One region of the Cupriavidus sp. FW216-B1 genome, then DNA from elsewhere that is predicted to be linked to it. Evidence: predicted binding sites of a transcription regulator. Region 1 holds the regulator's gene; the other holds the start of a gene.
The links. Region 1 encodes LexA, which represses DNA repair genes until DNA is damaged. Its sites were predicted from a motif close to ACTGTATNNNNATACAGT; they were not measured.

Region 1 (14,564 bases):
TCCGGATGACAGTCGCCTCCGGTGCCTTCCGCCGATGCAGCAGGCTGTGCGCAATCTTCTCGAATCCCTCGTAGCAGAGAAAGGCGCCGCCCATCATCAGCAGGGGCGTGATCGCCCACGGAATCGCGGCGCTGATCGCCAGCGCGGACGGCACCAGGATTGCCTTGTTGCGCAGCGATCCCTTTGCCACTGCCCACACCACCGGCAGCTCCCGGTCGGCCTTCATGCCCGTGACTTGCTGCGCGTTGAGAGCGAGATCGTCGCCGAGCACGCCGGCGGTATTCTTGGCGGCGAGCTTGCTCATGGACGCGATGTCGTCAAGGATCGAGGTGATGTCGTCGATCAGCAGCAAGAGGCTCGAGCCGGCCATATCCAGATCTCCTGGTGTGTAGTGGGTATCGGGACAAACAGCGTCGCCCCGCAATTTCCGCGCGCATGGGGAGTGCGGTGTCAGGATAATGCCTTCCCCATGTGGATGGCATGTCCGCCATGAATCGAGAGGCAGTGGCCGGGGCATCTTGCATGGCCACTCGATGGCGGTCAGGTCCCGAAGTCCGCAAGACATCGGAACCACGCATCGGCCAAAAAAGAAAACCCCGCCGGACACGAATGCCCGGCGGGGACAGGAAGCCGCACCGTACCCAGCGGAGGATGACGATGCGAGATTGAAGGCTATCAGGATGCGGAGACATGGACTGTCAACAACTGTCACCGCGGCTGCGGCCGCCGTTCCGCCAAAAAAAAGCCGCTGGGCCGGGGGAGCAGCGCAGCGGCATCGGGAAGTGTCGAATATGAGCACCAAGGGGATGGTGCCGCGGCCAGCATAAGAAGCAACGTACCGTTTGACTGTCAACAATTGCAAAATGGCCGGCCTCGCATGCGCGATAAGCGGGTCAACTGGCGACGTTGGTTTGAGGAGGGGAGTCCGGGCAATGGCAAATTGGAGCATCGGTGCGATGCTTGCCAGCGGCAGAAAACAAAAACGGCGCCAGAGGCGCCGTTGGGTATATCCGCTTTTATCGGATATCTTGTATCGCGAACGGCTGGTTAATGCTTAAGCCGTCGATACCGAAGAGAATTCTGGGGTGGCTGATGGGACTCGAACCCACGACGACAGGAATCACAATCCTGGACTCTACCAACTGAGCTACAGCCACCGTCGTTGTCTTTCAGCTGAGTGCTGATCGACGAAAAACAAGATTATACAAACTTCATTGGCACATGGCTAGTACTTCGCCTCAAAAAATTTCATGAGGCTGGCGCATGCGGCGAATGGCAACCGTCTCCACGCTGCGCCACCACGTGGCACGCGCCATTACACGGACAGCTTGGGAAGGTCTTCCAGTTCGAGCATGCGGCAGATGGCGGCCATGCTGCCGACCATCGTGCGCCGCTGCGCGCCCTGGTAGATGCGCACGCCTTTGGACTGGCGGAACGGAACGGGCTTGACGGGGCGGCGGGTGGAGAAGCGATTGGCTGGGAGCATGGCTACACCTGGTGATTTGCAACAACAGTTGTCGGCATCCGCAGCGCGGATGGCGTTGGCATATCGGGTGCAGCTCGAGGCGGGCGAACCCGCTCCAGCCGCACTTGAGGCTTGGGGCTTTTAGAACGCGCCGGTACGGATCAGGCCGACGGCGATGCCTTCCAGGGAGAATTCTTCCCGGTCCGGCTGGACGATGATGTTGCTGAAGTCGGGGTTCTCCGCGATCAGTTCGATCGTGTCGCCGCGGCGGTTGAGGCGTTTGACGGTGACGTCCTCGCCGAGCCGGGCCACGACGATCTTCCCGTTGGCGGCTTCGCTGGCGCGCTTGACCGCGAGCAGGTCGCCGTCGAGGATGCCGGCGTCGCGCATGCTCAGGCCGCGCACGCGCAGCAGGTAGTCGGGCTGGACTTCGAAGACGGAGGCATCGACCTGGTACTGGCGGTCGATGTGTTCGGCGGCCAGGATCGGGCTGCCGGCGGCGACGCGGCCGACCAGCGGCAGCGTCAGCTGCATGACGCCCGCCATCGGCAGCGAGAACTGGTCGGGCAACTCGGAGTCGCTGCGCGATACCTTGAGGCGGATGCCGCGCGACGCGCCGGGGGTGAGTTCGATCACGCCCTTGCGGGCCAGCGCGCGCAGATGCTCTTCCGCGGCATTGGGCGAGGAGAAGCCGAACTTGGCGGCAATCTCGGCACGCGTGGGCGGAAAGCCGGTGTGCTGGAGAGTGCTGCGAATCAGGTCGAAAATCTGCTGCTGCCGCGGTGTCAGGGTCGCCATAGTCGCCGTTGTTCGCTGTTGTTTTCGCTGTTATTGGAAGGCACTGTACGTTTAAACAGTATGCTGTGATTTTATACAGTATCGAGTGAAGTGCAAGCGGAATTTTTAGGACGCGGCGCATCGACGAATAGTTTGCAACACGCCTGCCTGCGGGCGCGCCTTGCGGGTGTCGGGATGCGCAGGGTTACAATCCGCGGCACGCGGTGCCCGTTCCGGGCGCGCGTTTTTTTCGACTCCAGGCTTCCTACACGTCCCCCGCCATGTCCTCACTGCGTCGCGTCGTTGTGCTTGCCACCGGCGGCACCATTGCCGGTTCTTCGTCCAATCCCGCCAGCAGCGCGAAGTACCAGGCCGCCACGGTGCCGGTGTCGGCGCTGCTCGGAGCCGTGCCCGCGCTTGGCGAGGTAGCGCGCATCGAGGCGGAGCAGGTGGCGCAGGTGGACAGCAAGGACATGTCGTTCGCGCTCTGGTCCAGGCTGGTCGAGCGGATCCGCTTCTGGTCGGCGCAGCCCGACGTCGCCGGCATCGTGGTGACGCACGGCACCGATACGCTGGAGGAAACGGCGATGGTGCTGCACCTGGCCTGCGAGGCCACGCTGCCGGTGGTGCTGACCGCGGCCATGCGGCCGTCGACTTCGCTGTCCGCGGACGGCCCGCTGAATCTGCTCGACGCGGTGCGCGTGGCCAGCCATCCGGCGTCGGCGGGGAAGGGCGTGCTGCTGGTCGTCAACCAGGAGATCCACGCCGCGCGCGACGCCGTGAAGGCGCACACGGCGGCGGTGAACGCCTTCGCTTCGCCGGCGGGCGGCCCGGTCGGTTATGTGCAGGACGATTTCGTCTGCTTCACCCGCGCCCCGCTGCGGCTGCCGGTCGCGGCCATGCCGGTGCCGGCGGCGTGGCCGCAGGTGGAAATCCTGGCCAGCTACGCGCAGCCGGGCCGGGTGATGGTCGATGCGCTGGTCGCGGCCGGGGTGAGCGGCCTCGTGGTGGCCGCCGCGGGCAACGGCTCGATCCACCAGTCGCTGGCGGAGGCGCTGGCCGAGGCCGCCGCGGCGGGCGTGGCGGTCGTGCGCAGCTCGCGCACCGGGGCCGGGCATGTGGCGATGCCGGCGCAGCCGCGGCCGACCGCCGGCGTCTTCGTGTCGGCCGGCGACCTGAATCCCTACAAGGCGCGCGTGCTGCTGCTGCTCGCGCTGGCGGCCAGGCCGGCGCTGGCGGCGGATCCGGCGGCGTTGCAGGCGCTCTTTGCCGATAACTGAAGCAGCTTGCCCTATGCGTGGAAAGCGCGCTATACTTTAAGGCTATCCAACCTTGCCACACCGGACATGGCGCCCGGGTGGCTTATCCAAAAGGAGCGTCAATGCGTCATTACGAAATCGTATTTATCGTCCATCCGGACCAGAGCGAACAGGTTCCGGCCATGATCGAGCGTTACAAGACGCTGGTCACCTCGCAGGAAGGCCAGATCCACCGCGTGGAAGACTGGGGCCGCCGTCAGATGGCCTACATGATCCAGAAGCTGGCCAAGGCTCACTACGTTTGCCTGAACATCGAATGCGGCAAGGAAACCCTGGCTGAACTCGAACACGCGTTCAAGTTCAACGACGCGGTGCTGCGCCACCTCATCGTTCAGACCAAGAAGGCCGAAACCGCACCGTCCCCGATGATGAAGGAAGTGCAGCGCGAAGAAGCCCGCAAGGCCGCGCAACAGACCACCGAAGGCCAGGCCGCCTAAGTGCGGGCTCTTGCGGTTGCCGCGGGCGCTGAATATCGCAGGCGCCGCGGCGGCGCGGGCGGGCACGGGTACCGGGAACGGAGGCAGCGTTGAACCAGTTGAGGCTCTGCGCAACCCTCGCCGAACGCGATGCCCTGCGCTATACCCCGGCCGGCGTCCCCGTCGTCAACTGCATCCTGCAGTACGCGGGCGAGACGGTCGAGGCGCAGACGCCCAGGCAGGTGGAATTTGCCATCGCCGCGATGGGGATCGGACAGATCGGACAACGGCTCGAGCGCACGCCGCTCGGCGCGATGCTCGACTGCGAAGGATTCCTGGCCCGCAAGCACCGCAACAGCAAGGCTCTCGTCTTTCACATCACTGGATGTAAAGCATTCGAAAAGGATTGAATCATGGCATTCGTCAAACGTGACAACAAGAACAAGAAGCGCTTCCAACAGCAGAACCCGCTGTTCAAGCGCAAGCGCTTCTGCCGCTTCACCGTGGCCGGCGTGGAACAGATCGACTACAAGGATCTGGACACCCTGAAGGATTTCATCGGCGACAACGGCAAGATCACGCCGGCCCGCCTGACCGGCACCAAGGCGCACTATCAGCGTCAGCTCGATACGGCCATCAAGCGCGCGCGTTTCCTCGCGCTGATGCCCTACACCGACCTGCACAAGAACTGATCGGCCCTAGGTCCGTCAAGGAGAAAACACGATGCAAATCATTCTGCTGGAAAAAGTCATCAACCTGGGCAACCTGGGTGACATCGTTCGCGTGAAGGACGGCTACGCCCGTAACTTCCTGATCCCGAACAAGAAGGCCCGCCGCGCGACCCAGACCGCCATCAGCGAGTTCGAAGTCAAGCGCGCCGAGCTGGAAAAGGCCGCCGCCGAGAAGCTGGCTGCCGCGCAGGGCGAGGGCGAGAAGCTCAACGGCCTGACCGTGCAGATCACCCAGAAGTCGGGTGTGGACGGCCGCCTGTTCGGCTCGGTCACCAATGCCGACATCGCCGCCGCCCTGGAAGGCCAAGGCTTCAAGATCGAGAAGGCGCAAGTGCGCCTGCCGAACGGCCCGCTGAAGATCGTTGGCGATCATCCGGTCAGCGTTTCGCTGCACACGGACGTGGTGGTCGACGTGACGGTCTCCGTCCTGGGCGAACACGTCTAAGCCGGAACCGGCCGCCGCCGCGGGGCCCGCGAGGGATCTCCGCAGCGGCAGCGGCCGCAGGCAGGAACAAAAAGGCAGGAGCCAGGCGCTCCTGCCTTTTTGTTTTGGCCCGGGGTTCCGGCTTCGGCCCGGCCGGGGTGGTTGTCCTGCCGTCACATCGCCGCACACGCCGCGATTTCTCCTCCGGCTCGCCTGTGCGCGCCGTTATAATCCCTCCCCATGAACGCGCCTGTCAGCGACCCCCAACTAGACAATCTCAAGGTACCTCCGCATTCCATCGAGGCCGAACAATCGGTGCTGGGTGGCCTGCTGCTGGACAACGCCGCCTGGGACCGCATCGCCGACTTCCTTTCCGAGTCGGACTTCTACCGCTTCGACCACCGGATGATCTTCCAGAGCATCGCCCGGCTGATCTCGGCGACCAAGCCTGCGGACGTCATCACCGTCTACGAGATGCTGCAGGTGGCCGGCAAGGCGGAGGAGGTGGGCGGGCTGGCCTACCTGAACTCGCTCGCGCAGAACACGCCCAGCGCGGCCAACATTCGCCGCTACGCGGAGATCGTGCGCGAGCGCTCGGTGCTGCGCAAGCTGGTCACGGTGGCCGACGACATCGCCTCGGCGGCCTTCGCGCCCAAGGGGCGCGAGGTGCGCGAGCTGCTCGACGAAGCCGAGTCCAAGGTCTTCGCCATCGCCGAGGAAGGCTCGCGCGGGCAGAAGGGCTTCCAGGAAATCCAGCCGCTGCTCACGCAGGTGGTGGAGCGCATCGACGAGCTGTACCACCGCGACAGCAACACCGACGTGACCGGCGTGCCGACCGGCTTCATCGACCTGGACCGCATGACCAGCGGCATGCAGGCCGGCGACCTGATCATCGTGGCCGGCCGCCCGTCGATGGGCAAGACCGCGTTCTCGCTCAACATCGGCGAGCACGTGGCGGTGGAGCAGGGCCTGCCGGTGGCGGTGTTCTCGATGGAAATGGCGGGCACCCAGCTGGCCATGCGTATGCTGGGCTCGGTCGGCCGGCTGGACCAGCACCGCCTGCGTACCGGCCGCCTGCTCGACGAGGACTGGCCGCGCCTCACGCATGCCATCCAGCGCATGAACGACGCGCAGCTGTTCATCGACGAGACCCCGGCGCTCAACCCGATGGAGCTGCGCGCGCGCTCGCGCCGCCTGGCGCGCCAGTGCGGGCAGCTTGGCCTGATCATCATCGACTACCTGCAACTGATGTCGGGCTCGGGCAGCGGCGAGAACCGCGCCACCGAAATCTCGGAAATCTCCCGTTCGCTCAAGGGGCTGGCCAAGGAACTCAACTGCCCGGTGATCGCGCTGTCGCAGTTGAACCGGAGCCTGGAGCAGCGCCCCAACAAGCGCCCGGTGATGTCCGACCTGCGCGAATCGGGCGCCATCGAGCAGGATGCCGACGTGATCCTGTTCATCTACCGCGACGAGGTCTACAACCCCGACTCGCAGGACAAGGGCACCTCCGAGATCATCATCGGCAAGCAGCGTAACGGTCCCATCGGCACCGTGCGCCTGACATTCCTGGGCCAGTTCACCAAATTCGACAACTTCAGCGGCGGCCCGGCCTTCTTCGACAACGACACCTGAAGCCAGTCCTGGCGCGGCCTGGGCGGTGGCAAAGCGGTCCCGCCGTGGCCGATCGCCCACGCCGGACGTGAAAGAGATTCGGCTGCAGCCCGCATACCTGTAAAATATTTCGTTTTGATGACAGCCGCCGCCAGGCGGCTGTCTGCAATGTATGCCTGGCCGATTGAGCCAGTCGCCCAGGCAATAACCCGGGGGCGCTCGCGCGCCCCGACAAGGAACAACCCATGTTCGGCCGATTCATGCCCACGGAGGGCAAGTTCTTCGAATACTTCAACCAGCATGCCGATTGCGCGGTGACCGCCGCCCGCGAGCTGGAAGTGCTGGTCAACGACCTGCCCAATGCCGAGGCGCACGCGCGCCGCGTGCAGGCCACCGAAAAGAAGGCCGACCGCATCACGCACGACACCATCGACCTGCTGCACAAGACCTTCATCACGCCGCTGGACCGCGACGAGATCCACAAGCTCATCACCACGATGGACGACATCCTCGACCTGATGGAGGACGTGGCGGAGACCATCTCGCTGTACGACGTGACCAGCCTGACCGACGAGGCCCGCAAGCTGGCCTCGATCTGCGTGCAGTGCTGCGACCAGGTCAAGATCGCGGTCGGCCTGCTCGAGGACATGAGCAACGCCAGCGCCATCCTCAAGACGGCGCAGCAGATCGACCACCTCGAGTCCGAGGCCGACCGCGTGATGCGCTCGGCGATGTCGAAGCTGTTCCGCGACGAGACCGACGTGAAACGGCTGATCAAGCTCAAGGCCATCTACGAGCAGCTCGAGACCATCACCGACAAGTGCGAGGACGTTGCCAACATCATCGAAGGCATCGTCCTGGAAAACGCCTGAGGCACGAATCGGCATGCACACAATACAAATGAGCCTGTGGGTCATCGGCCTGCTGGTGGCGCTCGCCTTGCTGTTCGACTTCATGAACGGCTTCCACGACGCCGCCAATTCGATCGCCACGGTGGTGTCGACGGGCGTGCTCAAGCCGCACCACGCGGTGGCGATGGCGGCCATGTGCAACGTGGTGGCCATCTTCATCTTCCACCTCAAGGTGGCGGCCACGGTGGGCACCGGCACCGTCGACGTCAACATCGTCGACCACCACGTGATCTTCGGCGCGCTGGTCGGCGCCATCGCCTGGAACCTGATCACCTGGTACTACGGCATTCCCTCGTCGTCCTCGCACGCGCTGATCGGCGGGCTGGTGGGCGCCGCGGTGGCCAAGGGCGGCACCGGCGCGCTGGTCGGCGGCGGGCTGGCCAAGACCGTGGCCTTCATCGTGATCTCGCCGCTGCTGGGTTTCGTGCTCGGCTCGCTGATGATGGTGATCGTGGGCTGGACCTTCTTCCGCACGCCGCCGTCGCGCGTGGACCGCTGGTTCCGCCGCCTGCAACTGGTGTCGGCCTCGCTCTACAGCCTAGGCCACGGCGGCAACGACGCGCAGAAGACCATCGGCATCATCTGGATGCTGCTGATCGCCAGCGGCCACGTGGCGCAGGGCGGCGCCGAGCCGCCGGTGTGGGTCATCGTCTGCTGCTACGTGGCGATCGGCATGGGCACCATGTTCGGCGGCTGGCGCATCGTGCGGACGATGGGCCAGAAGATCACCAAGCTCAAGCCGGTCGGCGGCTTCTGCGCGGAGACCGGCGGCGCCATCACGCTGTTCATCGCCTCGGCGCTGGGCGTGCCGGTGTCCACCACCCATACCATCACCGGCGCCATCGTCGGCGTGGGCTCGGCGCAGAAGATGTCGGCGGTGCGCTGGGGCGTGGCCGGCAACATCGTGTGGGCGTGGGTGCTGACCATTCCCGCGTCGGCTTTCATGGCGGCGATCGCATGGTGGATCGGTTTGCATGTGCTTTGAGCCGGCGCCCGCGGCGCCGGTGAGGCCGATGTCGGCAATGAAAAAACCAGGCGTGAAGCCTGGTTTTTTTCATGGCGCGCGGGAAGCGCGCCGGCGCCGCGCTAGCGGTTGGCGAAGGCGGCGATCGGGTCGTCGTCCTGCGCCGGCGGTGGGGCGGCGGGGATCGCCGGCGCCGCGGGCTGCTGCGGCTGGGCCGGCGGCGGCACGGCGGCGGAGGCCACGCGCCGCGCGCCGTTGTAGCGCGACACCCAGTATGACTTGCCCATGTCCTCCAGGCGCACCGTGCCGCCGGTGGAGGGCGCGTGCACGAAGCGGTTCTGGCCCACGTAGATGCCCACGTGCGAGTTGGCGCGGCCGGTGGTGTTGAAGAACACCAGGTCGCCCGAGGCCACCTGGCTGCGCTCGAGCGGCACGCCGCGCTCGCCCATCGCCTCGGTGGTGCGCGGCAGGTTGACGTTGGCGGCGCGCAGCACCACGTAGCGCACCAGCCCGCTGCAGTCGAAGCCGGAATCGGGGGTGTTGCCGCCGTAGCGGTAGGGCGTGCCGACCAGGGACATGGCCTGGATGGACACTTCTTCCAGCCCCGCGCTCGGATCCACCATCGGCGTGCCGGGCAGGCGCGAGAGGCCGCCGTGGCGCGGCGGCGGCGCGGAGGCGCAGGCGGCGAGCAGCAGGGCGGCCGCGCACAGCGAGGGCAGGCGGGCCCGGCAGGCAGCGCGCGCCAGCGGTGACGATGGCGCGCGTGGTGACGGCTTGGCGGTCTGGCGCGTTGGCATTCTCGTTCTGGTCCGGTCCCGGGCCAGGCGCCAGCCGCCAACCGCGAGCGGGGCCGCCGCGAAGGCAGCCTTCCGGCGGGCGCCTTCCAGCGCAACTACCGACGCAACTACCGACGCAACTACCGACGCAACTACCAGCGCAGCTGCGCGTTGTAGGTGCCCGTGCTCACAGTGACCGACCTGGCCTGACCCTTATAAGTCGCTTCGATATTGTAGCTGCCTTGCGGGGCCTTGATGAGGCACTTCGGCCCGCTGGCGGTAAAGCTGGCGACTTCGTGGCCTTCGCGCATCACGCGCACGGCCACGTCGGCCAGATATTCGCCGCGCTCGCCCTGCGTGAACAGCACGCCCATGCTGAAGTTCTTCTGCTGGGCGGCCAGCGCCTGCTGCTCGTCGGCGGCAATGCCGCCGCAGACGTAGCTGATCGGGCCCATCGTGCGGATCACCATTTCGTCCGCGCCGAGGGCGGGGCCGCACAGCAGGCAGGCGGCCGCCACGGCAAGGCCGCCGGCCGCGCGGCGCCGCGGCGCATGGTGCCGGGCGCATGCTTGGCGAGAATGCTGGGTATCCATTCGATGCCTCCATCGATCCAGAGCCGAAACGAAAAAGCGCCCGCCAGGCGCCGGCACACAGGTGCCGGACTGGCGGGCGCTGCGCTTGCCTTGATGCTAGGCCAGGCCGGCGCGCAATGATGCCGGTCGCGGTCCTACAAAGGCGGCGCTGCGGCCGGCGCCGCGCGGCGGCTACAGGACATCCGCCGCATGGTCCGCCAGACGCGAGCGCTCGCCGCGCGCCAGCGTGATGTGGCCGCTGTGGCTCCATCCCTTGAAGCGGTCGACCACGTAGGTCAAGCCGGACGAGCCCTCGGTCAGGTAGGGCGTGTCGATCTGCGCGATGTTGCCCAGGCAGATGATCTTGGTGCCGGGGCCCGCGCGCGTCACCAGCGTCTTCATCTGCTTCGGCGTCAGGTTCTGCGCCTCGTCGATGATGACGAACTTGTTGACGAAGGTGCGCCCGCGCATGAAGTTCATGCTCTTGACCTTGATGCGCGAGCGGATCAGCTCCTGGGTGGCGGCGCGGCCCCATTCGCCGGCGCTGTCGTCGCTCTTCTGCAGCACTTCCAGGTTGTCGTCGAACGCGCCCATCCAGGGCTGCATCTTTTCTTCCTCGGTGCCGGGCAGGAAGCCGATGTCCTCGCCCACCGGCACGGTGGCGCGGGTGACGATGATCTCGTTGTAGAGCTTCTGGTCGAGCACCTGCTCCAGGCCCGCGGCCAGCGCCAGCAGCGTCTTGCCGGTGCCGGCCTGGCCCAGCAGCGTGACGAAGTCGATCTCCGGGTGCATCAGCAGGTTGAGCGCGAAGTTCTGCTCGCGGTTGCGCGCGGTCACGCTCCACACATTGTTCTTGTGGTGCGTGAAGTCCTTGAGCGTCTGCAACAGCGCGGTCTTGCCGTTGATCTCCTTGACCTGGGCGTACAGCGGCAGGCTGCCGTCGCTGGGCTCCAGGTAGACGAACTGGTTGACCAGGAACGACGGCACCAGCGGGCCGGTCAGGCGGTAGAACATGGCGCCGGACTTGGGGTCCTGCCAGCTTTCCACGCCCTTGCCGTGCTTGGCCCAGAAATCGTTGGGCAGGACCATCACGCCCGAATAGAGCAGGTCCTTGTCCTCGAGGACCTGGTCGTTGAAGTAGTCCTCGGCGGGCAGGCCCAGCGCGCGCGCCTTGATGCGCATGTTGATGTCTTTCGACACCAGCACCACCTGGCGGTCCGGGAACTGCTGCTGCAGGGCGCTGACCACGCCCAGGATCTGGTTGTCGGCCTTGCCCTGGGGCAGGCCGTCGGGCAGCTTGATCTCGTTGAGCTTGGTCTGCAGGAACAGCTTGCCCTGGGCGTCGCGGTTGCCCAGCTTGGCCAGCGGCATGCCTTCGTCGAGCGAGCCGTCGGTGCCGCCCACCAGCGCGTCCAGCGTGCGGCTGACGGTGCGCGCGTTGCGCGCGACTTCGCTCATGCCCTTCTTGTGGTTGTCCAGCTCCTCGAGCGTCATCATCGGCAGATAGACGTCGTGCTCCTCGAAGCGGAACAGCGAGGACGGATCGTGCATCAGCACGTTGGTGTCCAGCACGAACAGCTTGGCGGGCCCGGTGTGCTTGGGCGCGCGTCGGCCGGTGGCGCCAGCGGCGGTCTTGGCGGGGACCTTGGGCACCGAGGACAGGGTCGGCACGGAGGTCAGCGGCGCGGGCGCGTCCTTGCCGCGCGCGCGCGTGGTGCCGCCCGCGCGGGCCACCACGGCCGGCGCGTCTTCGGTCGTGCCGTTTCCGGTTTCCAGCAAGGCCACGCGCTCCAGCGCCGGCACAGGTTTCTTGCCCTGTGTCGCGGATCTGGCCTTGGGCAGCTTGGTCACCGGGGCGAATTCGCTCGGGTCAAGCAATTGAGCAGGCTTGGCGGGCATGGTCGGCAGCGGCATGCTTGGCTTTCCTTTCAGGGGGAGAAGACGGCTGGAAAACCGCGCAGGACACGGGGGCGGCCGCGCTGGGCCGCGAAGGTGCCGATCGTGTCCTGTGCGTACAAACAAAAAAGCCGCCAGACCTGTGCAGCAGGTTTGACGGCTTTCTTGCGGACCGGAGACACGGCAGGTCCGCTACCGGCCCGGGGCTCGAGGCACCTGGGACGGGACGATGAAACAGCGTGGCATCCGGATTCTGAACTCATTACGGGTCAATGTATCCGAACGATTTCTGTTTTGCAATCGCCGATATGGCACCGGCGCGCGGGTGTTGCTGCGGCGATTCAGCGGCCGCCCCGCGGGCCGGCGCGCTCAGAGGCTGCGCACGATCTGCAGGACCTCGTCGACGTGGTTGGGCACCTTGATGCCGCGCATGGCGTGGCGCAGGATGCCCTTGCGGTCGATGACGAAGGTGCTGCGCTCGATGCCGCGCACTTCCTTGCCATACATTTTCTTCATCTTGATGACATCGAACAGGGTGCAGACGGCCTCGTCGCCGTCGGAGATGAGCTCGAACGGCAATTCCAGCTTGGCCTTGAAGTTCTCGTGCGACTTCATGCTGTCGCGCGAGATGCCGAACACCACCGCGTCGGCGCCGAGGAAGCCGTCGTACTGGTCGCGGAAGTTCATGGCTTCCGTGGTGCAGCCCGGCGTGTTGTCCTTGGGATAGAAATACAGCACTACCGTCTTGCCACGCTGCTCGGAGAGGCGGAAAGCACCGCCGGTGGCGGGCGCGCTGAAGTCGGGTACGGCCTGGTCGAGACTGATTGTCATTCTTGTGGCTCCTGGGAGAGGCAGGAAGGGAGGCGGCGGCATGCGTGCTGCCACCTTGGTGGCGGCAGATGGGGGCGGCCCGGCAAACTTCAAGCGTGGCGCGCGCTTAACTTGCCGCGCCGTGCCCGCGGGCGCCCGGACGGCCGCGGCGCAACCGCGGCCAGGCTCAGGCCGGGTCTTCCAGCAGCAGCACCGCCGCCACCTTGCGGCCTTCGGCCATCAGGATGTTGTAGGTGCGGCAGGCGGCCTGCAGGTCCATCGCGTCCACGCCCACGTGCCGGCGCGCCAGCGAGTCGGTCAGGCGCGGGTGCGGGAAGCGCAGGCGGTTGCCGGTGCCGAGCAGCACCACCTCGGGCGCGTGCGGCAGCAGGCCCTCGAAATGGGCCGGCTCCAGGTCTTCGAAGCGCCGCACCGGCCACGGCCGGATCTCGCCCTCGGGCATGACCAGCACGGACTCGGTGTAGCGCACCATGTTGATTTCGATATAGCCGGGCCCGTAGGCGGTCACCGTATTGAGGGCATTGGGCTGGTCAGCGTGGAGTTTCAATGGGGAACCTTTGGCGGCGCGGCCCCGCGGCGGGTGCCCGGCGAGCGGGCGGCCGCCCGGGGCGGGTTTGGGGGCGGGTTGAAAGAGGAACGGCGACAGAACGGCAAGCGCCCGGCGGCGCACGCTGCAATGCAAGAATCCCTGCCGAAGTCTGTCATAATCCGATAAATTATAGCTTTTGCCTCCCTGCCTGCCACGTTTCGCGTCGCACCGCAGCGGACAGGCGCCCGCGGACCACTCCTTCCCACCCGGATTCCCTAGCCAGCCGCCGCTTGCCCGGCGGCCCTTGCCTCCTGCCGACATCGCCGTGAAACCGATCCAGAAATCCAACAAGCTCAACAATGTTTGCTACGACATCCGCGGCCCGGTGCTGGAGAAGGCCAAGCAGATGGAAGAGGAAGGCCACAAGATCATCAAGCTGAACATCGGCAACCTCGCCGTGTTCGGTTTCGACGCCCCGGAAGAGATCCAGCAGGACATGATGCGCAACCTGCCCAACTCGGCGGGCTACTCGGACTCCAAGGGCATCTTCGCCGCGCGCAAGGCGATCATGCACTACACCCAGCAGAAGAACATCGAAGGCGTGGGGCTGGACGACATCTACGTGGGCAACGGCGCCTCGGAACTGATCGTGATGTCGATGAACGCGCTGCTCAACGGCGGCGACGAAGTGCTGGTGCCGGCGCCGGACTACCCGCTGTGGACCGCCGCGGTGAGCCTGTCGGGCGGCACCCCGGTGCACTACGTGTGCGACGAGGCCAACGAGTGGATGCCCGACCTCGACGACATCCGCGCCAAGATCACGCCCAATACCAAGGCCATCGTCGTCATCAACCCCAACAACCCGACCGGCGCGCTGTATTCGGACGAGCTGCTCGAGGCCATCGTGGCGATCGCGCGCGAGCACGGCCTGATCATCTTCGCCGACGAGATCTACGACAAGGTGCTGTACGACGGCCACACCCACACCTCGATCGCCGCGCTGTCGACCGACGTGCTGACCGTGACCTTCAACGGCCTGTCCAAGAACTACCGCTCGTGCGGCTACCGCGCCGGCTGGATGGTGGTGTCGGGCGACAAGCGCCCGGCGCTGGACTACATCGAGGGCCTCAACATGCTGTCCTCGATGCGCCTGTGCGCCAACGTGCCGGGCCAGTGGGCCATCCAGACCGCGCTGGGCGGCTACCAGAGCATCAACGACCTGGTGGGCGAGGGCGGCCGCCTGCGCCGCCAGCGCGACCTCGCGCACGAACTGATCACGCAGATCCCGGGCGTGACCTGCGTCAAGCCCAAGGCCGCGCTGTACCTGTTCCCCAAGCTCGAC
Region 2 (14,564 bases), on a different contig from region 1:
TTGAGCGAGAACATGGCGTCCTCGAACGGCTTGACCAGCGCGCCGCGGCCCATGAAGCCGAGGTCGCCGCCCTTCTCCGCCGAGCCCGGATCCTTCGATTCCTTGCGCGCCACGTCGGCGAAGGTTTCCGGATGCTTGCGCAGGTCTTCCAGCAGCTTGGCCGCCTTTTCCTGGGCGGCCTTGCGGTCCGCCGCCGGCGCGTCCTTGGGCGAGGCGATCAGGATATGGCTGGCGCGGCGCTGCTCGTCGGTGCGAAAGCGCGCGATGTTGCTGTCGTAGTAGGACTTGAGTTCCTCGGGCGTGACCGGCGTCGAGGCGGCCAGCGCGTCGGCCGACAGCACCAGGTATTCGACCTTGGCCTGCTCGGGCACGGCGAACTGCGTCTTGTGGCTTTCGTAGTACGCCTTCAGCGCGGCTTCGTCGGGCGTGACCTTGGCGGCGAAATCGGCCGGCTTGAACTGCAGCACCTGCACGTCGCGCTGCTGGTCGCGGATGGCGATCAGGCGGTCGAGCAGCGACTTGGGCACGAAGGCCGTGGCGCCGATCGAGCCGCCGAGCTGCTGCGTGGCGAGGTCGAAGCGCATGCGCGCCTCGAGCTGCTCGGGCGTGAGGCCCTGCTGGGCCAGCAGTTCGAGATAGGGCTTGGGCTCGAGGCGGCCGTCGGCCTGCTTGGGCAGGCTGGCGATCGCCGGGATGCTGTAGATAGCTTGCTGGAGCGCCACGTCGGACACCGTCAGATGCTTGTTGGCGACGTCGTTGGCCACCACGCGCTGCAGGATGAGCTGGTCGAGCACCTGCTGGCGGGCCTGCGCGCCTTCGAACTGGCGCGGGTCATAGTTGGGGCCGAGCACCTGGCGCATGCGCTCGCTCTGGTCGCGCACGACGTTGTCGACTTCCTGCGTGGTGATCGCGCGGCCGTCGACCTTGGCTGCGTCGTGCGAGCTGTCCATGAAGCGCGAGTAGCTTTCCACGCCGAAGAATACGAACGACGGGAAGACAAGCACCAGCAGCAGCAGAAGCATCAAGCGGCGGTTGTTGCGTACGAAATCAAGCATGCGGACTCAGGAGAAGGGTTGGTACGAACGGCAAACTCCGGGATTCTATCAGGAGCGGCACGCTTCACGCGATTTACGGCCCGCCATTGCGCGGTTGCGCGCGGATCCGCCCGGGAACGGGGAAAGCCGGCGAACGCCGAAAAGCAGAACGGGCCGCTAAGGGCCCGTTCTGCTGACGTTCTGCTCACTGCTTGTTTGGCGGAGTGGACGGGGCTCGAACCCGCGACCCCCGGCGTGACAGGCCGGTATTCTAACCAACTGAACTACCACTCCTGGATTCGGTGCGGCCGTGCTCTTGCGCGCTGTTCTTCGTCGCGACGAGACCGAAGAGGCGAGAGACGGCGAGGCGTCCGAGGCACCGAGCGTGGTGGGTGCTGAGGGGCTCGAACCCCCGACCTACGCCTTGTAAGGGCGCCGCTCTACCAACTGAGCTAAGCACCCGCTCGTACCGCGAATCTGCATGTATCGCCGCGCACATATCAGAGCACTTACTGCTGTTTGCGTTGCGAGGCCGCAAGTGTAATACAGGCGTCGCCGTTTTGCCAAGCATTCTTCATGGCCGCATCGGGCGGCGCAAAAGCCGCGTACGGGCCGCGTGAAAGCCCCGTAAACAACCCTGCGCAACCCCGCGCAACCCTGCGCGATGGTCGTGCGCCCCGACCTTCGCGATGTCTGCGCGCAATGAAAAACGCCGCGGGCAAAACCCGCGGCGTCTCGTGCTGCCGTCATGCGGCGGGGCCCCGGACAGCGGGCCCCTGCGATGTCAGTGATGGATCATCTCGACCTTGGCCGCGGCCTTGTCCGCCACGTCGGCGGGCTTGGCCACTTCCTCGGGCAGCGGCTCGGGCTTGCGCTCGAGCGCCAGTTCCAGGACCTTGTCGATCCAGCGCACCGGGATGATCTCGATGGCGTTCTTGACGTTGTCCGGGATCTCGGCCAGATCCTTCACGTTCTCCTCGGGGATCAGCACCAGCTTGATGCCGCCGCGATGGGCCGCCAGCAGCTTCTCCTTGAGGCCGCCGATCGGCAGCACTTCGCCGCGCAGCGTGATCTCGCCGGTCATGGCCACGTCGGCGCGCACCGGGATGCCCGTCAGCACCGACACCAGCGCCGTGGTCATGGCGCCGCCGGCCGAAGGACCGTCCTTGGGCGTGGCGCCTTCGGGCACGTGGATGTGGATGTCGCGCTTCTCGAACATCTCGTCCGGGATGCCCAGGCGGCGGGCGCGCGAGCGCACCACCGAGCGGGCCGCCTCGACCGACTCCTTCATCACGTCGCCGAGCGAGCCGGTGCGCGTGATGTTGCCCTTGCCCGGCATGATCGCGGCTTCGATGGTCAGCAGGTCGCCGCCCACCTCGGTCCACGCCAGGCCAGTCACCTGGCCGACCTGGTTTTCCTTGCCGGCCAGGCCGAAGTCGTACTTGCGCACGCCGAGGAACTTGTCCAGGTTGTCCGAGGCCACCTTGACCGTGCCCGATTCCTTCTTGAGCAGCAGCAGCTTCACCACCTTGCGCGCGATCTTCGACACTTCACGCTCGAGCGAGCGCACGCCCGCTTCCCGCGTGTAGTAGCGGATGATGTCGCGCAGCGCTTCCTCGCTGACTTCGATCTCGCCTGCCTTCAGACCATTGTTCTTGATCTGCTTGGGCAGCAGGTAGCGCTGGGCGATGTTGACCTTTTCCTCTTCGGTGTAGCCGGAGAGGCGGATCACTTCCATGCGGTCCAGCAGCGGCGGCGGAATGTTCAGTGAGTTCGAGGTCGCCACGAACATCACGTCGGACAGGTCGAAGTCCACTTCGATATAGTGGTCCTGGAACGTGTGGTTCTGTTCCGGGTCCAGCACCTCGAGCAGCGCCGACGAAGGATCGCCGCGGAAGTCCATGCCCATCTTGTCGATTTCGTCGAGCAGGAAGAGCGGATTGCGCACGCCGACCTTGGACAGGCTCTGCAGGATCTTGCCCGGCATCGAGCCGATGTAGGTCCTGCGGTGGCCGCGGATCTCGGCCTCGTCGCGCACGCCGCCCAGCGCCATGCGCACGAACTTGCGGTTCGTCGCGCGCGCCACCGACTGCCCGAGCGAGGTCTTGCCCACGCCGGGGGGCCCGACCAGGCACAGGATCGGCGCCTTCACCTTGTCCACGCGCTGTTGCACCGCGAGGTACTCGAGAATGCGTTCCTTGACCTTCTCCAGGCCATAGTGGTCTTCGTCGAGCACGCGCTCGGCGTTGGCGAGGTCGTTGTTGACCTTGCTCTTCTTGCGCCACGGCAGGTTGACCAGCGTGTCGATGTAGTTGCGCACGACGGTGGCTTCGGCCGACATCGGCGACATCAGCTTGAGCTTCTTGAATTCGGCGTCGGCCTTCTTCTTGGCTTCCTTCGGCATGCGCGCGGCCTTGATGCGCTTGTCGAGCTCTTCCAGGTCGGCGCCCTCTTCGCCCTCGCCCAGTTCCTTCTGGATGGCCTTGACCTGCTCGTTCAGGTAGTACTCGCGCTGGCTCTTCTCCATCTGGCGCTTGACGCGGCCGCGGATGCGCTTTTCGACCTGCAGGATGTCGATCTCGCCCTCGAGCTGCGACAGCAGGCTCTCGAGGCGCTCGGTGACGTTCACCATCTCGAGGATCTTCTGCTTCTGCTCGAGCTTGATCGGCAGGTGCGCGGCGATGGTGTCGGCCAGGCGGCCGGGCTCGTCGATGCCCGACAGCGAGGTCAGGATCTCGGGCGGGATCTTCTTGTTGAGCTTCACGTACTGGTCGAACTGCGACACGATGGCGCGGCGCAGCGCCTCCGTCTCGGCGGTCTCGACCGGGCCCGGCGGCACGGGCACGGCTTCGCACATGAAGTGCGAGTCGTCTTCGCTCACTTCGCGGATATTCGCGCGCTGCGTGCCTTCGACCAGCACCTTGACGGTGCCGTCGGGCAGCTTGAGCATCTGCAGGATATTGGCGATGCAGCCCACCTCGTAGAGGTCGTCGGCGGTCGGCTCATCCTTGGCCGCCGTCTTCTGGGCTACAAGCATGATGCTCTTGCCCGACTCCATCGCAGTTTCAAGCGCCTTGATGGACTTCGGACGTCCCACGAACAGTGGGATCACCATGTGCGGAAACACCACCACGTCGCGCAGCGGCAACAGTGGCAGGCGAATCGGCTCAGCCGGGAGGAGTTGTGTTCCGGACATCATTTTCCCCAGTCAGTCATTTAGGCGTAAATTGGGCCGCATGAATCGATTGCAAGACACGCTTCGCCAACGATTCATGACCCCATGCAAATGCCGGTTTCCGCACTTGCAGGACCCGTCCAAACAGCATACCCCCGTTTCCTCCCCTTCGTTTTACGAAAATGAAGAAAAAAAGCCGCTCGCTTTTTGCGAGCGGCCTTTCGGTCTCGCTGCCGGCCTCGATCAAACACAAAGCGCCGGCGTTCGCCGTCAGTTCGAACCGGCCACCTTGGGCTGGTCCTCGTACATCAGCAGCGGCGGGGCATCCCCGGTGATGGTGTTCTCGTCAATCACCACCTTCTGCACACCCTTGTAGTTCGGCAGGTCGTACATCACGTCCATCAGCGACTGTTCGAGAATCGAACGCAGGCCGCGCGCGCCGGTCTTGCGGCGGATGGCCTTGCGCGCGATCGCGGACAGCGCGGCCGGGCGGATTTCCAGCTCCACGCCTTCCATCGCCAGCAGCTTCTGGTATTGCTTGACCAGCGCGTTCTTGGGCTCGACCAGGATCTGCATCAGCGCGGCCTCGTCGAGCTTGGCCAGCGTGGCGACCACCGGCAGGCGGCCGATCAGTTCCGGGATCAGGCCGAACTTGATCAGGTCTTCCGGCTCGGTCTGCGGCAGCACTTCGCTGGCGTCGCGCTCTTCCTTGCTCTGCACCTGCGCGGCAAAACCGATGCCGGTCTTGTCCGAGCGCTGCATGATGACCTTTTCCAGGCCGTCGAACGCGCCGCCGCAGATGAACAGGATGTTGGTCGTGTCGACCTGCAGGAAGTCCTGGTTCGGATGCTTGCGCCCGCCCTGCGGCGGCACCGAGGCCATCGTGCCCTCGATCAGCTTGAGCAGGGCCTGCTGCACGCCCTCGCCCGACACGTCGCGGGTGATGGACGGGTTGTCCGACTTGCGCGAGATCTTGTCGATCTCATCGATGTAGACGATGCCGCGCTGCGCCTTCTCCACCTCGTAGTTGCAGTTCTGCAGCAACTTCTGGATGATGTTTTCCACGTCCTCGCCGACGTAGCCGGCTTCGGTCAGCGTGGTGGCGTCGGCGATCACGAACGGCACGTTGAGCAGGCGCGCCAGCGTCTGCGCGAGCAGCGTCTTGCCCGAGCCGGTCGGCCCGATCAGCAGGATGTTGCTCTTGGACAACTCGACGTCGTCCTTCTTGCCGAGGTGCTTGAGGCGCTTGTAGTGGTTGTACACCGCCACGGCCAGGATCTTCTTGGCCTGTTCCTGCCCGATCACGTACTGATCGAGGCTTTCGCGGATCTCGTGCGGCGTGGGGAGATCGGACTTGGCCGTGGCGCCGGCATCCTTGTCGGATGCCGCTGCCTCGTCGCGGATGATCTCGTTGCACAGGTCGATGCATTCGTCGCAAATGAACACCGACGGGCCGGCGATGAGCTTCTTTACCTCGTGCTGGCTCTTGCCGCAGAACGAGCAGTAAAGGAGCTTCTCGCTGGATGAACCTTTTTTATCCGCCATAGGAATCAGTCACATTAGCAGTGTGCGTGCCGCAGGGCCAAGGCGCTGCGGGGATACGCTTCAAACGCATCATACGCCAAAACAATTGGCGCGGCGGTGGAACCCCTACGCTGTGGGGCAAAAGCAAAAAACGAGGCGCCAGGCCTCGTTTCTGCATAGCCTTCTTCAATCCGCGCCGGCCCCGGAACCCGCGGGTCCCGGGGTGGCGTTTTCAGCTACGGCGGGCGATGACCTTGTCGATCAGGCCATAGTCCACCGCCTGGTCGCCGCTCATGAAGTTGTCGCGATCGGTATCGCGGGCAATCTTCTCGACCGGCTGGCCGGTGACTTCCGACAGGATGCCGTTCAGGCGCTCGCGCAGGTACAGGATCTCGCGGGCCTGGATCTCGATGTCCGAGGCCTGGCCGCGCGCGCCGCCGAGCGGCTGGTGGATCATGATGCGCGAGTTCGGCAGCGCCGAACGCTTGCCCTTGGCGCCGGCTGCCAGCAGGAACGCGCCCATGCTGGCGGCCATGCCCATGCACAGCGTGGATACGTCCGGCTTGACGAACTGCATGGTGTCGTAGATGGCGAGGCCCGCCGACACCGAGCCGCCCGGCGAGTTGATGTAGAGCGAGACGTCCTTGTCGGGATTTTCGCTCTCCAGGAACAGCAGTTGTGCCACCACCAGGTTAGCGGTCTGGTCGTTGACTTCGCCCACCATGAAGATCACGCGCTCCTTCAGCAGGCGCGAGTAGATGTCATAGGCGCGCTCGCCCCGACCGGACTGCTCGACCACCATCGGCACCAGCCCGAGTCCCTGCGTTTCCAGGGCGGAGGCCTGCGTGGTGGCCAGACGGTCAAGCAAATCATTGCGGGTCATGCAAGTTCTCCTGGAGTTCGGTGAGAGACAAGGCGGCGAGAAGCGAGGCCGCGGCCGGCGCCGCCGTCAGAAGACGGCGCGCCGGACTGGCCAGGCTCAGGCCTGCTGGGGCTGGTTGCCTTCGGCAGTCAGTTCCTCGAAGGACACCGTCTTGTCGGTGACCTTGGCCTTGTCGCACACGAAATTTACCACGTTGTTTTCGAGCACGTAGGCCTCCATCTCGGCCAGGCGCTGCTGGTCGCCGTAGTACCAGCGCATGACTTCCTTCGGGTCCTCGTAGCTCTTGGCGAAGTCCTCGATCTCGGCCTTGATCTGGTCGGCCTTGGCGTCCAGGCCGTGGGCCTTGACGATCTCGGCCAGGATCAGGCCCAGCTTGACGCGGCGCTCGGCCTGCTGGGTGAACATCTCGGCCGGAATCGGCATGTCCTTGGCGTTCGGCATGCCGCGCTGTTCCAGGTCGCGGCGGGCCATCTCGACCAGGCGCTCCTGGTCCTGCTCGACCAGTGCCTTGGGCACGTCCAGCTCGCTGGCCTTGAGCAGCGCGTCCATCACCTGGTCCTTCAGCATGGCGTGGGTGCGGCGCTTGACTTCGCGCTCGAGGTTCTCGCGGATGTCGGCGCGCATCTTCTCGACGCTGCCGTCGGCGATGCCGAGCGACTTGGCGAACTCGTCGTTGACTTCCGGCAGGTGCGCCCACTCGATCTTCTTGAGCGTGACGGTGAACTCGGCGGTCTTGCCGGCCACTTCCTTGCCGTGGTAGTCGGCGGGGAAGGTCAGCGGGAAGCTCTTGCTTTCGCCGACCTTCAGGCCCAGGGCGGCCTGCTCGAACTCGGGCAGCATGCGGCCTTCGCCCAGCACGAAGGCGAAGTCGTCCGCCTTGCCGCCGGGGAATTCGACGTCGTCGATCTTGCCGACGAAGTCCAGCGTGACGCGGTCGCCGTTCTGGGCAGCCGCTTCGCCGCCGCCGTCGCCGTGCTCGCCGGCTTCGCCGCGGGTGTGGTAGTGCACGCGCTGCTTGCGCAGGATGTCGATGGTCTTGTCGACTTCGGCATCGGTGATTTCGGTCTTGGTGCGGGTCACTTCGGCCGTGGCCAGGTCACCCAGCTTGACTTCCGGGTACACCTCGAAGGTGGCGTCGAACGCCACTTCGTCCTCGCCCACGCCTTCGGTCTTGACTTCGAAGCGCGGCTGGCCGGCGACCTTGACGTCCTGTTCCTTGGTGATGTCGAAGAACTTGCGGGCAGCCTTGTCGTAGCGCACTTCGAACTCGACTTGCTGGCCGTACTGCTTCTCGACCATCTTCATCGGCACCTTGCCGGGACGGAAACCGGACATCTTCACCGTCTTCGACAAGCGAACCAGACGATCCTGCTTTTCCTTTTCGACTTCGGCCTTGGGAATGGCCAGGGTCACCTTGCGGTCCAGTTTGCCAAGGTTTTCAATGACATTCGACATGGTCGTTGATCCAATCCAGAGATGTTGTTGTGTTCGTAAGCGCACCCCGCCCGCGCGCCCGGCATGAAGCGGGGCAATGCGCGGCGGCGAGCGCCGGTGCCAGTGCGAAGTCCTGTCCGCAAGCTTGCCGGCATGCGCTGGAAACCACGCCCCGGAGCTTCCGGGCACAGGCCCCGCGCAAACGGAAAACGGGGATTATCGCACGGTTTTCGTTCGCTTCCGGCAGTTTTTAGCCGGGAACGGACTCGGAACCGGGCCCAGCGGCGGCTGGCGCGGACCCGCCCGCGTCCCCCGCCAGCCCCTGCCGCAGGGCGCGCACCAGCAGCCGCGCCGGATCGACGGCCTCGGCCAACTCCAGCTCCAGCGGCAACGGCTCCCCGTCGATCTGGCTGGCCAGCAGTTCGGCGCCCAGTGCGGCCCATGTGAGGCCGCGCGAGCCATATGCAAGGGCCGCGTACAGGCCGGGCAGGCGCGGCACGTCGCGCAGGCGCGCGCCGCGCAGCGCCGCGGCGTCCTGCGCGGCGCGCGCCTCGTCGGCGATGCGGCCGATCAGCGGCAGGCGGTTGTGCGACACGCTGCGCACGCCGACGTAGCCGTCCAGCGCGGCCGCATCGAGCCGGCCCGCGGCGCCGGCCAGCCCGGGCAGCAAGGCGCCGAGCTTGGCGAGGTTCTCGGCATGCACGCCGGCGCGCGCGCCCTCCGCGCCGTCCTCGGCGTCGGCCGGCTCGTAGCTGGAGCCGACCCCCGCGCTGCCGTCGGCGGCGCGCGGCAGCAGGTAGCCGGTGCCCGTGACCACGCAGTCGGGCCAGGCGCCAAGCTGCTCGACCTGCGCCGCCGCCAGCGTGGTCAACTGCCCGCGCACCCGGTCGATGGTCACGTGGCGCAGCGGCAGCAGCCGCAGCGCTTCATGCGCATTGGCCAGCACCACCACCGGCGCCCGCGCCAGCACCGCGCCGGCCGCGTCGAGCGCCAGCCAGCCGTCGCCGTCGCGCGCCAGCCGCGCGACGCGGCAGCCGAAGCGCGCCGTCAGCGCCGCCCCGGCCTGCGCCAGTTGCGCGCCGCAGATGTCGGGCGGCGCGGCCCAGCCGCCCTGCTCGAACCACAGCCCGCCCAGCGGCACCGCCGCGGCGTGCCGGCGCGCGGCTTCCTCGGCCGGCATCCAGCGCGCGAAGGCCGCGGGAAACCCGAGCGCGGCCAGCGCGGCCTGCTGGATGCGCGCGTCTTCCTCGCCGGCGCCGGTCTGCAGCACGCCGCACTCGTGCCAGCCCGGCGCGTGGCCGGCCGCGGCCAGCGCGGCCCAGTGGCGCAGCGAGGCGAGATTGCCGGCGCGCGACAGCCGCGACAGGATGCTGTCGTCCGACGACAGGTGCGGATGCATGGCCGCCGCGCGATGGGCCGAGGTCAGCCGCGCCGGACCGTCATGCGCATCGAACAGCGTGACGCGCCAGCCGCGCGCGGCGAGGCGCTCCGTCACCGCGCAGCCGGCCAGCCCGGCGCCGACCACGATCGCATGGCGCTCGGGCCAGGCCGCGGGCGCCGGCGGCGGATGCCGGCGCCGGGCGCGCTCGGCGGGGAAATGCCCCACCGTCATGTGCCATTTGCTGCCGTAGCCGGTCGCGCGCCGGGCCTCGAAGCCGGCGGCCCGCAGGCCGCGGCGCACGAAGCCGGCCGCGGCGTAGGTCGCCAGCGTGGCCTCGGGCCGCGCCAGCCGGGCCAGCCGCTTCATCAGCGGCGGCTGCCACATCTCGGGATTGCGCTCGGGCGCGAAGCCATCGAGGTAGAACGCATCGGCGCCCAGCACCAGCCGCGGCAGCATGGTGTCGATGTCGCCGAAGGCCAGCGTCAGCACCACCGCCCCGCCCTCGAACGCCAGCCGGTGCATGCCCGGCAGCGCCAGCGGCCACGCCTGCTGCAGCTGCTCGGCCAGCGGAGCCAGTTCGGCCGCGCCGGACATCCTGACATGGACGGCGGCCAGGCCGTCGCGCGTAAACGGATGCTTCTCGATGGAAACGAAATGCAGGCGCCGGCAGCGCCGCGGATCGGCCCGCCACGCCTGCCACGTCGCCAGGAAATTCAGGCCCAGGCCGAAGCCCGTCTCCAGGATCACGAACTGGTCGCGCCCGCCCCACGCCTGCGGCAGGCCGTTGCCGCCGAGGAACACGTGGCGGGCCTGCGCGAGGCCACCCTCGTCGCTGTGGTAGACGTCGCCATAGCGCGTCGAATAAGGCGGCCCGGCATCGGAGAAGACGGGTTCGGCGGGATCCAGTGAGCGGGACATGAAGCGGGCAGGAACGTCTGGCATGAGGGGAATCGGGAGAAATTCCGGGCAAACGCACCGGAGAAATCCACCGGGAATCCAGCCAGCGGGGGCGGACAGGGCGGACGGCCCCGGGTGGCGGCGATGGTAGCATAGCGCCCTGCGCCGCCGCCCTGCCCGGCATCCACCGCCCGGCATCCGCGCGCTCCTGCCGCTCTTTTTGCTGCGCTTTTGCCGCCCCTCGGCCGCTCTTTTTGCCGTCTTTCGCCCGCCTTGCCATGTTCAGCTACCGTCACGCCTTCCACGCCGGCAACCACGCCGATGTCCTCAAACACGCCATCGTGGTCCAGTTGCTGGAGCAGTTGACCCAGAAAGACAAGCCGTTCTGGTATATCGACACGCATGCCGGCGCCGGGCTGTACGCGCTGGACCATGCCTACGCGCAGAAGAAGGGCGAGTTCGAGACCGGCATCGCCCGGCTGTGGCAGGCCGCCGCCGCCAAGCGGCCCATGCCCACCGTGCTGGAGGACTACCTGGAACAGGTGCGCACGCTCAACCCGGATGGCAGCCTGCGGCACTATCCGGGCTCGCCGTGGCTGGCCTGGCAGATGCTGCGCGACGCCGACCGCCTGCGCCTGTTCGAGATGCACCCCACGGAAATCCAGGTGCTGCGCGACAACTTCCGCGGCGCCGGCCGCCGCGTCATGCTGTACGACGGCGACGGCTTCACCGGCATCAACGCCATCCTGCCGCCCCCGCCGCGCCGCGCGCTGGTGCTGGTCGACCCGTCCTACGAGGACAAGCAGGACTACGCCCGCGTGGTGCGCACGCTGCAGGACGGCCTGCAGCGCTTCGCCACCGGCATCTATGCCATCTGGTATCCCGAGGTGCAGCGCCGCGAATCGGTGCAGTTGCCGGTGCAGCTCAAGAAGCTGCCGCTCAAGAGCTGGCTGCACGTCACGCTCACGGTCAAGCAGCCGGTGGCCGGCGGGCTGGGCCTGCACGGCAGCGGCATGTTCATCGTCAACCCGCCGTGGCGCCTCAAGGAAAACCTGGAAGCGGCCATGCCCACGCTGGTCTCGCTGCTGGGCCAGGATGCCGGCGCCGGCTTCACGCTCGAAGCGCGGGAAGACTGAAGTCGCGATGGTGCCGATGATGGCACTGCCGATGGCACCGACGGCACCGACAACGGCGCGACATAGGCGCCGGGAAAACCAGATCTAAGCATCTTCTACTTGGCCCGCGCCCGCTAAGACCGTAGCATCGATCCCCAAAACCTCGGCGCGAGGCTGCGGCATGGCACGTGCGTGACACAGGCCTGAAACACGCCTGACACACACGGAATATGCCGGCACGTACCCGAACGCACGAGGCACCATCGGCATGGCAGGCCGCCGCCAGCGCGGCCACCGTGCGCACGGACAGGACCGGACACCACAGGACCGGCCGCCGGACATCGGGTACAAGGGTCATATGAAAACACTCAGCGGAGCCGGCAACGGCTGGACAACGGACGCCGACGCGGCCGACCGGGGAATCTGGAAGAACACCATCGCCGCGGCCAGCCATGCGCTGGAAACCGTCGCGCTGATCGAGCACGGCGTCGGCATGACGCTGCGGCTGCAGCGCAAGGTCCGCGAACTGCGCGAGCGCCTGCGCACCACGCAGGCCGAACTCGACCGCTACCGCGACCTGCACGCCCTCGCACTCGAAGCCCTGCGCGCGGCCGAGCCGCCCGCGGCGGAGGACGCCGGCAAGCTCCGCGCCGACGGCGAAGCGCTGCGCCTGCGCCACCGCGCCTACAAGCTGCTGATCGAGCACTACGCCCGCACCGGCTCGCCGATCAACCTCGCCGTCTTCGCCGCCCAGCGCCGCCAGGTGCTCCAGCACATCCTGTTCCAGCAGCGCCGCGGCGTGCCGCCGGCGCGGATCAGCGTCGACGACATCGCCTTCCTGCTGCGCTAGGCACACACTCGGACAATTCCGTATCCGGCGCGGACTTCGATATACTGTATATGCATACAGTCATGGAGACGCTGCGCCCGGCCACGGCAGGACGCAGGCGTCGCCCGATCCCAGCCGCCGCCAATGCCATCCGCAACCCGCCGCATCGCCCACCTGGACATGGACGCGTTCTACGCCTCCGTCGAACTCCTGCGGTACCCGGAACTGCGCGGCAAGCCCGTGGTGATCGGCGGCGGGCGCAACGCCACGCCCGAGACGCTGCCCGACGGCAGCCGGCGCTTCGCCCGCCTGCGCGACTACGCCGGCCGCGGCGTCGTCACCACCTCCACCTACGAGGCGCGCGCGCTCGGCGTCTTCTCCGCGATGGGCATGATGAAAGCCGCCCAGCTCGCGCCGGACGCCATCCTGCTGCCGACCGACTTCGATTCCTACCGGCACTACTCCCGCCTGTTCAAGGCCGCCGTCCACGCCTTCACCGACCAGATCGAAGACCGCGGCATCGATGAAATCTACATCGACCTCAGCGACGTGCAAGGCGAGCCGGCCGAACTCGGCACGCGCATCAAGCAGGCCGTGCGCGAAGCCACGCAACTGAGCTGCTCCATCTGCATCGCCCCCAACAAGCTGCTCGCCAAGATCGGCTCCGAACTCGACAAGCCCGACGGGCTTACCCTGCTCACCGCCGCGGACATCCCCGCGCGCATCTGGCCCCTGCCCGTGCGCAAGGTCAACGGCATCGGCCCCAAGGCCACCGAGAAGCTCGCCGGCCTCGGCATCGCCACCGTCGGCGACCTCGCCCATGCCGACCTCGGCCTGCTGCAAAGCCACTTCGGCCGCAGCTACTCCGCGTGGCTGGCGGAAACCGCCCAGGGCCGCGACGACCGCAGCGTGGTGGTCAGCGCCGAACCCAAGTCCATGAGCCGCGAAACCACCTTCGAGCGCGACCTCCACCCGCGCCAGGACCGCCAGGCCCTCTCCGAAATCTTCACCGGCCTGTGCCAGCGTCTGGCCGAAGACCTGCACCGCAAGGGCTATGTCGGCCGCACCGTCGGCGTCAAGCTGCGCTACGACGACTTCCAGACCGTCACGCGCGACCAGAGCCTGCCCGAGCCCACCGCCGACGCCGTGCAACTGCGGCGCGCCGCCACCGAATGCGTGAAACGGGTCACGCTCGACCGCAGGATACGGTTGCTGGGCGTCAGGGTCAGCGCGTTGACGGTGGCCGGAGAAGACGACCTCGCGCCGTTGCCGGTGCAAGGCGAATTGCCGTTCGATGAAGCCGGCTGAGCGGGTGCGCGGCGCGCAAATTACGGACAAGTACGCAATATCGAGATGATTCCGTATTGCACTTAGGAAAATTCGCCAGCCATTGCCTCACTGTGTTGATGGATTCTAGTAAGCCGGCGCGCAACCGGCGCATTTCCATCCATCGATTCAAAGAGACACCATGTCGGAAGCCAGATCGCCGGAAAGCACGCGTGCCCTGCCACCCTCCGCCATCGCCCTGTGGCAATGGCTGCGCCGGCACTGGAGGCGGATGGCGATCTTCGCCCCGGCCGTGGCGTTCCTCCTGTTCTCGGTCCTCTACCTGGCCAGCGCAAGCTACAAGAGCGACGGCTTTCTGCGGGCCAGCCGGAAGCTGGCGGAATACAACGCCCAGCGCGCCGCGTTCGCCGACAAGAGCGCCCTGCAGCGCTTTCTCCTCAGCGAGAAACTGGAAACCGATGCCAACGGCAGCTACCTGACCCACTCCCTGCAGGAAAATTTTCTCCGCAAGCACGTCACGCCCGTGCTGCCCTACTCCAAGGCGGAGCTCGGCTACCTCAACAACACCAAAACCCCGCTCGACCCCGACATCCTCGGCTTCCACATCTCCATTGCCGCCACCTCGCCCGCCGACGCGGCGGCCAGGGTGGAAATCCTCGGCGACTTCCTCAAGGACACGATGCTGCGCCAGGAACTGACCGAAATCGTCCACACCAAGGCCGCCGAATTCAAGTCCCGGAAGCAGCAGATCGACAACCAGATCATTGCCAAGCGAATCGAGCTCCGACAGGAAACCGAGCGGCTGAAGTCCCTCAAGGTCATCGCCGGCCGATACCCCGGCGCCGACCGGCTGGCGTCCCGGCAACTGCTCTCGTCCGATGCCGCCAGCTCGAAATACCTGTCGCCCGTGGCGCAACTCGTCGGCGCGGAATCCGCCATCGCCGACCTGCGCATGCAGCTCGTCTCGCTCGAGCGGGACGCCGCCCAGAACGCACTGCGCGAAAC

Region 2: the regulator LexA is predicted to act here: its motif matches at 12,337-12,354, upstream of dinB (DNA polymerase IV).

What each region holds. Positions count from the first base shown of each region.
Region 1 covers NZ_JBYTEL010000036.1:13,111-27,674, reverse strand. Annotated here, with positions in the region: gene AC3WXD_RS33965 (DUF808 domain-containing protein) at 1-370, opposite strand, end outside; tRNA gene AC3WXD_RS33960 (tRNA-His) at 1,082-1,157, opposite strand; gene AC3WXD_RS33955 (hypothetical protein) at 1,316-1,486, opposite strand; gene lexA (transcriptional repressor LexA) at 1,607-2,263, opposite strand; gene AC3WXD_RS33945 (asparaginase) at 2,524-3,522, shown strand; gene rpsF (30S ribosomal protein S6) at 3,624-3,998, shown strand; gene priB (primosomal replication protein N) at 4,088-4,387, shown strand; gene rpsR (30S ribosomal protein S18) at 4,391-4,669, shown strand; gene rplI (50S ribosomal protein L9) at 4,701-5,153, shown strand; gene AC3WXD_RS33920 (replicative DNA helicase) at 5,373-6,764, shown strand; gene AC3WXD_RS33915 (DUF47 domain-containing protein) at 6,989-7,615, shown strand; gene AC3WXD_RS33910 (inorganic phosphate transporter) at 7,629-8,639, shown strand; gene AC3WXD_RS33905 (C40 family peptidase) at 8,741-9,415, opposite strand; gene AC3WXD_RS33900 (hypothetical protein) at 9,547-9,987, opposite strand; gene AC3WXD_RS33895 (PhoH family protein) at 10,159-11,880, opposite strand; gene AC3WXD_RS33890 (peroxiredoxin) at 12,232-12,693, opposite strand; gene AC3WXD_RS33885 (Mth938-like domain-containing protein) at 12,860-13,240, opposite strand; gene AC3WXD_RS33880 (pyridoxal phosphate-dependent aminotransferase) at 13,548-14,564, shown strand, end outside.
Region 2 covers NZ_JBYTEL010000027.1:49,904-64,467, forward strand. Annotated here, with positions in the region: gene AC3WXD_RS31625 (SurA N-terminal domain-containing protein) at 1-1,055, opposite strand, end outside; tRNA gene AC3WXD_RS31630 (tRNA-Asp) at 1,252-1,328, opposite strand; tRNA gene AC3WXD_RS31635 (tRNA-Val) at 1,421-1,496, opposite strand; gene lon (endopeptidase La) at 1,819-4,230, opposite strand; gene clpX (ATP-dependent Clp protease ATP-binding subunit ClpX) at 4,480-5,754, opposite strand; gene clpP (ATP-dependent Clp endopeptidase proteolytic subunit ClpP) at 5,966-6,616, opposite strand; gene tig (trigger factor) at 6,713-8,071, opposite strand; gene mnmC (bifunctional tRNA (5-methylaminomethyl-2-thiouridine)(34)-methyltransferase MnmC2/FAD-dependent 5-carboxymethylaminomethyl-2-thiouridine(34) oxidoreductase MnmC1) at 8,301-10,349, opposite strand; gene AC3WXD_RS31665 (23S rRNA (adenine(2030)-N(6))-methyltransferase RlmJ) at 10,607-11,464, shown strand; gene AC3WXD_RS31670 (hypothetical protein) at 11,802-12,293, shown strand; gene dinB (DNA polymerase IV) at 12,417-13,580, shown strand; gene AC3WXD_RS31680 (hypothetical protein) at 13,741-14,564, shown strand, end outside.